2 regions of the Paenibacillus kandeliae genome follow, and region 1 is predicted to be linked to the other one. Evidence: riboswitches for the same ligand, from Rfam matches in the RefSeq annotation. Region 1 holds a riboswitch; the other holds the start of a gene.
The links. Region 1 has a riboswitch for glycine ahead of sdaAB (L-serine ammonia-lyase, iron-sulfur-dependent subunit beta). Riboswitches for the same ligand answer to the same signal wherever they lie in the genome.
Positions count from the first base shown of each region.

Region 2: it holds a riboswitch for glycine, as region 1 does, so the genes downstream of both, ABXR35_RS21140 (amino acid permease) here and sdaAB (L-serine ammonia-lyase, iron-sulfur-dependent subunit beta) in region 1, are expected to answer to the same signal.

Region 1 covers NZ_JBFDUZ010000001.1:2,982,670-2,987,292, forward strand. The annotation lists gene ABXR35_RS12660 (TIM-barrel domain-containing protein) at 1-1,440, shown strand, start outside; gene sdaAA (L-serine ammonia-lyase, iron-sulfur-dependent, subunit alpha) at 1,543-2,436, opposite strand; gene sdaAB (L-serine ammonia-lyase, iron-sulfur-dependent subunit beta) at 2,458-3,123, opposite strand; glycine riboswitch at 3,351-3,461, opposite strand; gene ABXR35_RS12675 (ATP-binding protein) at 3,622-4,623, opposite strand, start outside.
Region 2 covers NZ_JBFDUZ010000005.1:254,602-259,224, forward strand. The annotation lists gene ABXR35_RS21135 (glycoside hydrolase family 32 protein) at 1-548, opposite strand, end outside; gene ABXR35_RS21140 (amino acid permease) at 855-2,240, opposite strand; glycine riboswitch at 2,384-2,464, opposite strand; gene ABXR35_RS21145 (TetR/AcrR family transcriptional regulator) at 2,585-3,268, opposite strand; gene ABXR35_RS21150 (MATE family efflux transporter) at 3,407-4,623, shown strand, end outside.

The sequences.
Region 1 (4,623 bases):
CAGATGGATTACTGGATTACCGCTGGCGATACGCCGTCCGAAATCGTGGAGCGGTACAGCGACGCTACTGGCAAGGTGCCAATGATGCCAGATTACGGAATCGGCTTCTGGCAATGCAAATTGCGCTATCGTACGCAGGAGGAACTGCTAGAAGTAGCCCGTGAGTATAAACGCCGCCAATTACCAATTGATGTGATTGTGGTCGACTTCTTCCACTGGACCAAGCAGGGAGAATTCCGCTTTGATCCCGAATATTGGCCAGATCCAGCGGCGATGGTGCGTGAGCTGCAAGAGATGAATATTGAGCTGATGGTATCGGTTTGGCCCACGATTGATAAGACGAGTGAGTATTTTGCAGAAATGTATGAACAGGGATTGCTTGTACGTGCGGAGCGCGGCGTGAATGTTACGATGGAGTTTTATGGAAGCAGCATCTTTTTCGATGCCACGCATCCGAAGGCAAGGCAGTATGTATGGAACAAGGTGAAGCAAAACTATTACGATCTCGGTATTCGTATCTTTTGGCTGGATGAAGCAGAGCCGGAGTATACAGTATATGATTTTGATAATTATCGTTATTATGAAGGCAGCAATTTACAGGTCGGCAACAAGTATCCGGCGATGTATTCCAAAACCTTTTATGATGGCATGACCGCCGAGCATCAAGAGCAGGTAGTCAATCTGGTTCGCGCCGCTTGGGCAGGCAGTCAGCGGTACGGCGCGCTCGTCTGGTCCGGTGATGTTGATTCCAGCTTTCGTGCGATGCGCAATCAGCTGGCAATCGGGCTAAATATGGGCATCGCGGGCATTCCCTGGTGGACGACTGATATTGGCGGATTCCACGGTGGCAATCCGTCTGATCCCTCCTTCCGTGAATGTCTGATTCGTTGGTTTCAATTTGGCGTCTTCTGCCCTGTATTCCGACTGCATGGCGATCGTGAGCCGGGCTTGGAGCAGCTTGGTACTTCCGGCGGCGGGCTGTGCTTTAGCGGCAGCGATAACGAGGTGTGGAGCTTTGGTGAGGAAGCCTATCCAATATTGACCGGATATATGTATTTACGCGAGGCACTGCGACCGTATATTACGAATTTGATGCGACAAGCGCATGAAAAAGGCACTCCGCTCATGCGCCCACTATTTTACGATTTCCCACAAGATCGAGTCTGCTGGGAAACCGAGGATGTGTATATGTTCGGAGCAAGTCTACTGATTGCACCTATTTTGGAAGAAGGGCAGCGCAGTCGCTCTGTCTATCTGCCATCTGGCACACATTGGGTGAATGCGTGGACAGGCAGCCAGCATGAGGGCGGGCAGGTGGTGCAAGCCGATGCGCCACTGTCTATTACACCTGTGTTTATTCGGCAGGCACAAGCGGAAGGATTACAGCCTCTATTTGCTGATATTGTTGCTAGAATGGAATCTGAAGAATCACCAGCTTGATAGATCTAGCGTCTTCTTGCCATACCATACAACAAAAAGAGACTGTATATCGCTACAGTCTCTTTTTGTTGTATATATAATTAGCTAGTAACTTGCAGCAGATTATACGCCGTTGCTTTCGCGACGACGACGTAGTTCTTCGGTGATTTTGCGTCCTGTTGGTGTCTGTGCCAGACCGCCACGCGCTGTTTCCCGATGCTCGCTTGGCATCGAGCGACCTACCTGTAGCATCACATCAACCACTTCATCTGACGGAATTGCACTGCGTACGCCTGCTAGACCCATATCGGCAGCAGCAAGTGCATTCACAGCGCCCAGACCATTGCGCACGATACACGGAATCTCCACCAATCCAGCAACAGGATCACAGATCAGACCGAGTGTATTTTTCAATGCCAGACCGACCGCGTGCATTGCCTGCTCTGGATTACCGCCACGCAGCTCCACGACCGCTCCAGCTGCCATACCGATTGCCGAACCGACCTCTGCCTGACAGCCGCCCTCCGCACCGGAAATGGATGAGTTGTTAGCGATCACGTAACCGATCGCACCAGCGGCGAATAGCCCCAGCACCATCTGTTCATCACTCCAACCGAAGCGCTCTTGGGTGCTAACGAAGACGCCCGGAATGATACCGCATGAACCGGCTGTCGGCGTAGCAATAATACGTCCCATCGACGCGTTGACCTCAGATACCGCCAGTGCATAGGACATCGCACGCGTAGAGTACGCACCGGATGCCGTTTCTCCACCATTCAAGTATTCGTACACTTTGCGTGCATCACCGCCGGTCAAGCCGCTGCGAGATACCGTATCCTCGTGAATGCCGCGGTGAACAGCTTCTTTCATCACCTCATAATAAGCAGCCATCTGCGCAATAACTTCATCGCGCTCTACGCCAGTTTCCTTCACCTGCTCTACAATCATCAGCTCGGCAATACTGCACGAACGTTCCTCGCAAAGCCGGACAATATCTTTTAATGTGCGAAATTGCATATGATTTCCTCCTTTCTTCCTTTAGTCCAAATCAATAACACCCGCACGGGTAACATGCGGTAATGTAACGATATGAGTTAATACCCCATCTGTGGGTACACCATCCAGTTCAATCAGTGTCATCGCTTCGCCGCTGCGCGATTTGCGATCCACGTCCATAAAGCCGATATTCAGCTCCGCCTCGCTCAATGTGCGCGTAATATCCGCCAACACACCTTTGCTATCCATATGCTCGACGACCAGTGTCGGATATTGTCCCGAACCTTTGAGATCGAAGCCGTTTAACTCATGAATCTCGATATTTCCGCCGCCGATCGATGCGCCCGCCAATTCGGCAGTTTGTTCGCCAGCACGCAGTCGCAGACGTACAAAGTTCGGATGTGGATAATTACCTGATCCTTTATCAAAATGAATGGTCATGCCCAGCCGATCCGCTTCCTCCGCTGCATCCGGCAGACGGGGATCATCGGTGCTGTAATCCAGCAGACCGCCCACCAGCGCCAGATCGGTGCCGTGTCCCCAGTACGTTTCCGCAAAGGAACCGTACAGAATAATGTCCGCGTGCTCTGGCTGTTGTCCAAGCAACTGACGTGCTGCTCTGCCCAATCGTGCAGCACCTGCCGTATGAGAACTGGATGGACCGACCATGGAAGGTCCAATAATGTTGAACACATTTTTAAAACGCATATGACTCCTCTTTTCCGCTGCTGCATAATTGAGCAGGTATTGCTGATCTGTCCATGTACATGATATGCCGATCACATATAATCTTCCACCCAACAAGCACATCAAAAAGGACAGAGCAGGACCTGCGGCGGCCTGTATGCTCTGTCCCGTGTACCTGAGAGTTTGGACGGATGATGATGTCGTATCCGTTGTACCCCTTGGGTGGCTGAATGCTCTCTCCAGAGTTGCGTCCGGCAGCGGTTCTTGATACCTGAGAGATTGGCAGACCGTTGGCTGGCGGCTGCTTGCTCCTTCGGTGGCGGATTGCGTACCTCCGCTAACTCTCCCGCTGTCTTCATTCGCATGTATAGGTTGAAATGAACACCGCCGAATGCCCGGCATGTTCCTGATCATTCCTAGCTTAATCCAGCCGCTGAACGCTGTCAATTGCCATAGGGAAAATAAGTTGCATATCTGACATATGCGGTCAACCTTCTTGTTATATGAGTACCATGCGCATCAATCTGTCAGCTCCTCAGATACTTCCAGCAGCGGCAAACGAATGACGAATACCGAGCCTTTGCCCCGCGATGAAGTGAAGCTGAGCACACCTTTGTGATCATTCACAATACGCTGAGCGATGAACAGTCCTAGACCTGTACCACGAATCCGCCGCGATTCGGTGGAACCGGAACGGAAGAACTTTTGGAAAATACGTGGCTGATCCTGCTCAGAGATACCAATACCATAATCCTCTACCTCCACCAGCACCTGACGATCCTGCCGACGTACCCGAATATCGACCGGACGATCCTCTGGCGAATACTTCAGTGCGTTGCCTATCAAATTACTAATTACCTGAATCATACGATTGTGATCGCCCCATACATACAGCTCCTGCTGCTCCAGCTCTACATGCAGTCGATCACGAGACTGAATATCCCACTGCCAGCAAATCATTTGTACCAATTCATCCAGCTGAATATAGCTCATCAGATACTCGGCATGCCCTGCCTCAATCCGCTGACTATCCAGAAATTCATCCAGCAGTCTAGACAAGCGCCCACCTTCAAACTGAATCGTATTCATAAATTCGCGCCGTCGCTCTGCCGGAATATCGTCGTACATCGACAACATTTCAATATAGCCCATGATCGCGGATAACGGTGTACGCAGTTCATGCGATACGACAGCAATCAGCTCATTTTGCAGCTGCTTGACTCTCTTCTCCTCTGTACAATCACGGAAAATCAACAAAAACCCTTGATCCGCCCCACTTGCCGCATCCGTAATCGGGGTTACATGTAGAGATAACAAACGCTCGTCCTGCATCTGGATCACACAGCCCTGCTCCCATTCCTCGTGATGATCCAAACATTCATACAGCCGATCACTCAGAATGAACGTATCGGATATTAATTGTGACTGGATATGCGCCAACACTTCACTAACAGGCTTGCCACTGTAATCCTCTAATCCAAATAACATCTGCATTGTCGGATTAATGAGCGATACCATCCG
Region 2 (4,623 bases), on a different contig from region 1:
AGCATATTGCCCTGATACGTCCAATTCCACAAATCGTCTGACCGATACAGCGCCACATTGCCAGTCAACGCCTGCGTCTGAGCACCGATCACCATCCACCATTGCTGCGCAGCCCGGTCCTTCCATACTTTGGGATCACGGAAATGCGGTGTATAGCCTTCCGGTAGGTGAATGATTGGTCCATGCTTGGTAAATTGTTCTCCATCCGTAGATGTCGCCAAGCATTGATACGTTTCGCGATCACCGGATTCTGTACGCACATTGCCAGTATAAAAAAGGTACAACGTATCCTCGTGCACAATCGCACTGCCAGAGTAGCAGCCGTCTTTGTCATACCATTGATCCGGTTGGAGTGCACATTCATAGGTTTCCCAGTGCACCAGATCATGAGAAGCGACATGCCCCCAGCTCTTAGGTCCTTGCGCCTGTAGTTGATCCAGCCACTGATAGAACACGTGATATTTTCCGTTGAATTGCACCAGTCCATTGGGATCATTCATAAATCCGAAAGTCGGCGCAATATGGTAATCCAATCTGTAGTTGCTCATTTTGTATACCCTTTCATTTCGTGATGTAACGTTATTATAGGGTAATGCTCACCTTGCCGAATACTCAATTATTTGCACTTGAAAGCGGCAAAAAAATGATTCCCTTCTCCTGTTGCCTTGCTGTATTTCTCTGAGTATACCAAGAGCCGCCTCGATAACGAAGCGGCTCTTGATCATGATATGAAAGGTACGTCTGGATAGTATTTCGTGCTAACTCCACTTTTTGAATACATATCCACCGAATAGGGAACCATATATTGGCGCTCGTTGTTGCGATCACCTGTACTTGTAGATCGTACATCGTTTTTACGTATTCATCGTACTTACTTTCTCTACCTTTTGCACATCGGCTGTTTTACGACTCCGAATCTGATACAGCACTAATAGCAAAATAAACCAAAGCGGCGTGCACAATAACGCGGGACGCGTTTCGCCAGAGATTAGCATGATCACCAGAATGCCTGCAAACAGCGCCAGCACCACATAATTGATCCACGGTGTAAACGGTGCTTTGAAGCGCGACGTTGCATGCAGCTCTGGACGGCTTCGTTTATACCGGATATGGCATACCAGAATTACACCCCACACCCAGATAAAGCAAATCGCACTAATCGTCGTCACAATTTCAAATGCCTGTCCCGGTAACAGCTTGCTCAGTAGCGCACCACCCGAGATGACAAGCGTAGATAGGAACAACGACTGACTTGGTACATGATTGCGGTTTAGTCTGCCCAGTCGCTGTGGAGCCTGCCCTTTATGGCTCAAATTGTACAGAATACGACTCGTCGAGAACATACCGCTGTTACAGGCGGAAGCCGCCGACGTCAGCACGACAAAGTTGATAATGCCCGCCGCCACCGGAATACCGACCAGTGTAAAGGTGCGGACAAATGGACTTTCCGCCGGGCTGAGCTGTGTCCACGGATTGATACACAGCAGCACGAACAACGCGCCTACATAGAAGAACAGAATACGTAGCGGAATCTTATTAATCGCCGATGGAATGCTTTTCTCTGGGTTGGCAGTTTCCGCTGCCGATACACCCACCAGCTCCACACCGACATAAGCGAATACGACCATTTGGAACGAGAATAGGAAGCCAGATACGCCATTTGGGAAGATACCGCCATGCTCCCACAGATTACGTACCGATACCGTACCTGCGTCTGTACGGAAGCCCATAATGAGTAGCACAATGCCTAGACCGATCAGTGCCACAATCGTAATCACCTTAATCAAGGCAAACCAGAATTCCAGCTCCCCGAAGTTTTTGACGGTTAACAGATTCAGTCCAAGCAATACGATCAGGCACAGCACCGCTGGCATCCACTGGGGAATATCAAACCAGTACTGCACATACACACCAACCGCGATCACATCCGCCATCGCCGTCATAATCCAGCAAAACCAATACGTCCAACCCGTTATAAATGCCGCACGCGGTCCCAAATAATCCTCTGCAATATCGGTAAATGACTGATAGCCCGCCTTGGATAATAGCAATTCTCCCAGCGCCCGCATCACAAAGAAAATCGCCATCCCGACGATCAGATACGTGAGGATAATCGACGGTCCTGCCTTCTCAATCGCTTTGCCGGAGCCGAGAAATAATCCCGTTCCAATCGTTCCTCCAATCGCAATCAACTGAACATGCCGGTTAGCAAGCTCTCTTTTTAGTCCTGTCTGTGTCATCGTGTTTCCCCCTCGATCTCCTGATCTGTCTGTAAAAACCAATAAAAAAAGAGACTGGATATCATCCAATCTCTCAGCGCACAAGAATAACAAAATATATACATGCCCCGCAGCATATACCTCGCCGCATGACACATATGTATTCGTACTCTTCTGTCCTTTTGCCTGAGATTGTGAACCCTTCGGCGCTGCGGTATATCCGCAGTCTCTCCAGAAGCTGCTCCTGCTGTAGTGTGATCCACAGCAATCATAGCCCTTGAATATATGCAATTATTGAAGCATTACTGCCATTTCGATATGTTAACATATTACCGCCAATGTGAGCAATGGATCAGTGAAAAAAGTTACACATCCATCTCCTGCTCCAAAATGACTTGCTCAATCCCCAGCAAGATCACCTTTAATCCAAAATCGAACGCCCGATCACTCCCCATCAGCTCAAACAGCTGATTGTGGAACATCCGCCGGAACAGCCATACATCCTCATCGCGCATCGAATCCATCACCTGCGTCATATGGTCGCTCATCGTAGACTGCTGTTCCTGACTCATGATCTCCACATTACGCATATGCTGATACTGATCCAGTACAAAATAAAACACAAAATTCACCAGCGTCGTCACGACCTGCATCTTCTGATCCTGCGCCAATGGCGTTTCTTCGACGCATGCTAGCATCCGGTTAGTGAAACGGATAATGTCTGGATCATGCGGCAGTGTCATCATCATGATCTGCGTCGAGCACGGGTAGCGATTCAATACCACGCGCGTCGTGACTGCCAACTCGGTTAGCTGCTCCTTCCAATTCCCGTCGCTGTGCAACTCATCCACGATCACCTTGGATACATGATTCGCTAGACGCTGGTACAGCTGTTGCTTGCTTTTGAAATGCCAGTACAGCGATGGCGCCTGAATGCCGAGCCGGTCGGCAAGCCGCCGCATACTTAACTTCTCAATCCCATCTTCCCCCAAAAGCTCCCACGACGCTTCGAGAATCTTGTCCTCCGAAATTTGAGGCTGCTTTTTCATCTATATCCATCCTTCGAAAAAATTTATCTAACACTGTAAGTTTGTGCTTTACAACCCATCCATCCCATGATACCATCTAACACTGTAAGGCACAAACTAACAGTGTAAGGCAAAAAATGATAGAAAGCAGGAATCCATATGGATACAGAAAATCTGCATTACTTTGAAAAAGCCCCTATCGCCAAAGCCGTCGCTCACTTTGCCATTCCGATGATGCTCGGTACATCCATGAGCGTGATCTATTCTCTTCTGAACGCTTATTTCCTCGGTACGCTGCATAATACAGCCATGCTGACGGCGCTGGCATTGACGCTACCGTTGTTCGCGATTATCATGGCACTCGGTAACCTGATCGGTATGGGCGGCGGTACATTTATCTCTCGTCTGCTTGGCGACAAGCGATATGACGATGCCAAGCATGTCTCGTCCTTCGCCTTTTACAGCAGTCTGCTGCTCGGTCTGCTCGTTATTCTGGTCGGTTTGCCGCTGGCGGATCTCATCACATCGGGTCTAGGGGCAACGAGCGAATCGTTCGCTTTTACCAAAGATTACGTCACCGTCATGCTGATTGGCTCTCCCGTTGTCGTCCTATTCTTCACCTTGGAAAATATCGTGCGTGCCGAGGGATCGGCAATCACCTCTATGATCGGTATGATCCTGAGTGTGATCGTCAATATTGTGCTGGATGCCCTCGCGATCTTTGTTCTTCACTGGGGCGTGATCGGCGTAGCTACAGCGACCGTTGTAGCGAATCTGGTCGCAAGCGCCTTTTACACGTATCATCTGGGGTTCAAAAGCACCTTTCTGAGTGTGTCGTTGAAATGGTTTAAAGCGAGCCAAGAGATTATGAGCAATGTGTTCAAAATCGGCGTGCCTGTGTTTGTGATGAGTGTCTTTCTTGGTGCGATGTCGCTGATTCTGAATTATTTTCTGATTCAATACGGCGATGCTTCCGTCGCTGCATACGGCATCTCGTCGAGATTGCTGCAATTTCCAGAGTTTGTACTGATGGGATTGTGTGAAGGTGTTGTGCCGCTGATCGCCTTTTCGTTTACCGCGAATAAATTGCGGATGAAGCAAGCGATAGGATTTACGGTTAAAACGATTGTGCTCCTGGCGGTTGTATTCGGGGTAGTGGTGTATCTGGTGGCAGATCATCTGATCGGCTGGTTTACCAATGATGCACAGCTGATTGTGATGGGCAGTTATATTTTGCACGTTACCTTCCTGTCGCTGTTTATTACGGGAATAACGACGCTGTTTACGGGTATTTTCCAAGCAACGGGGCAAGGTACGGCGGCGTTTATTATGTCGGTCATTCAAGGCGTGACGCTGATTCCGGTGTTGTTTATTGC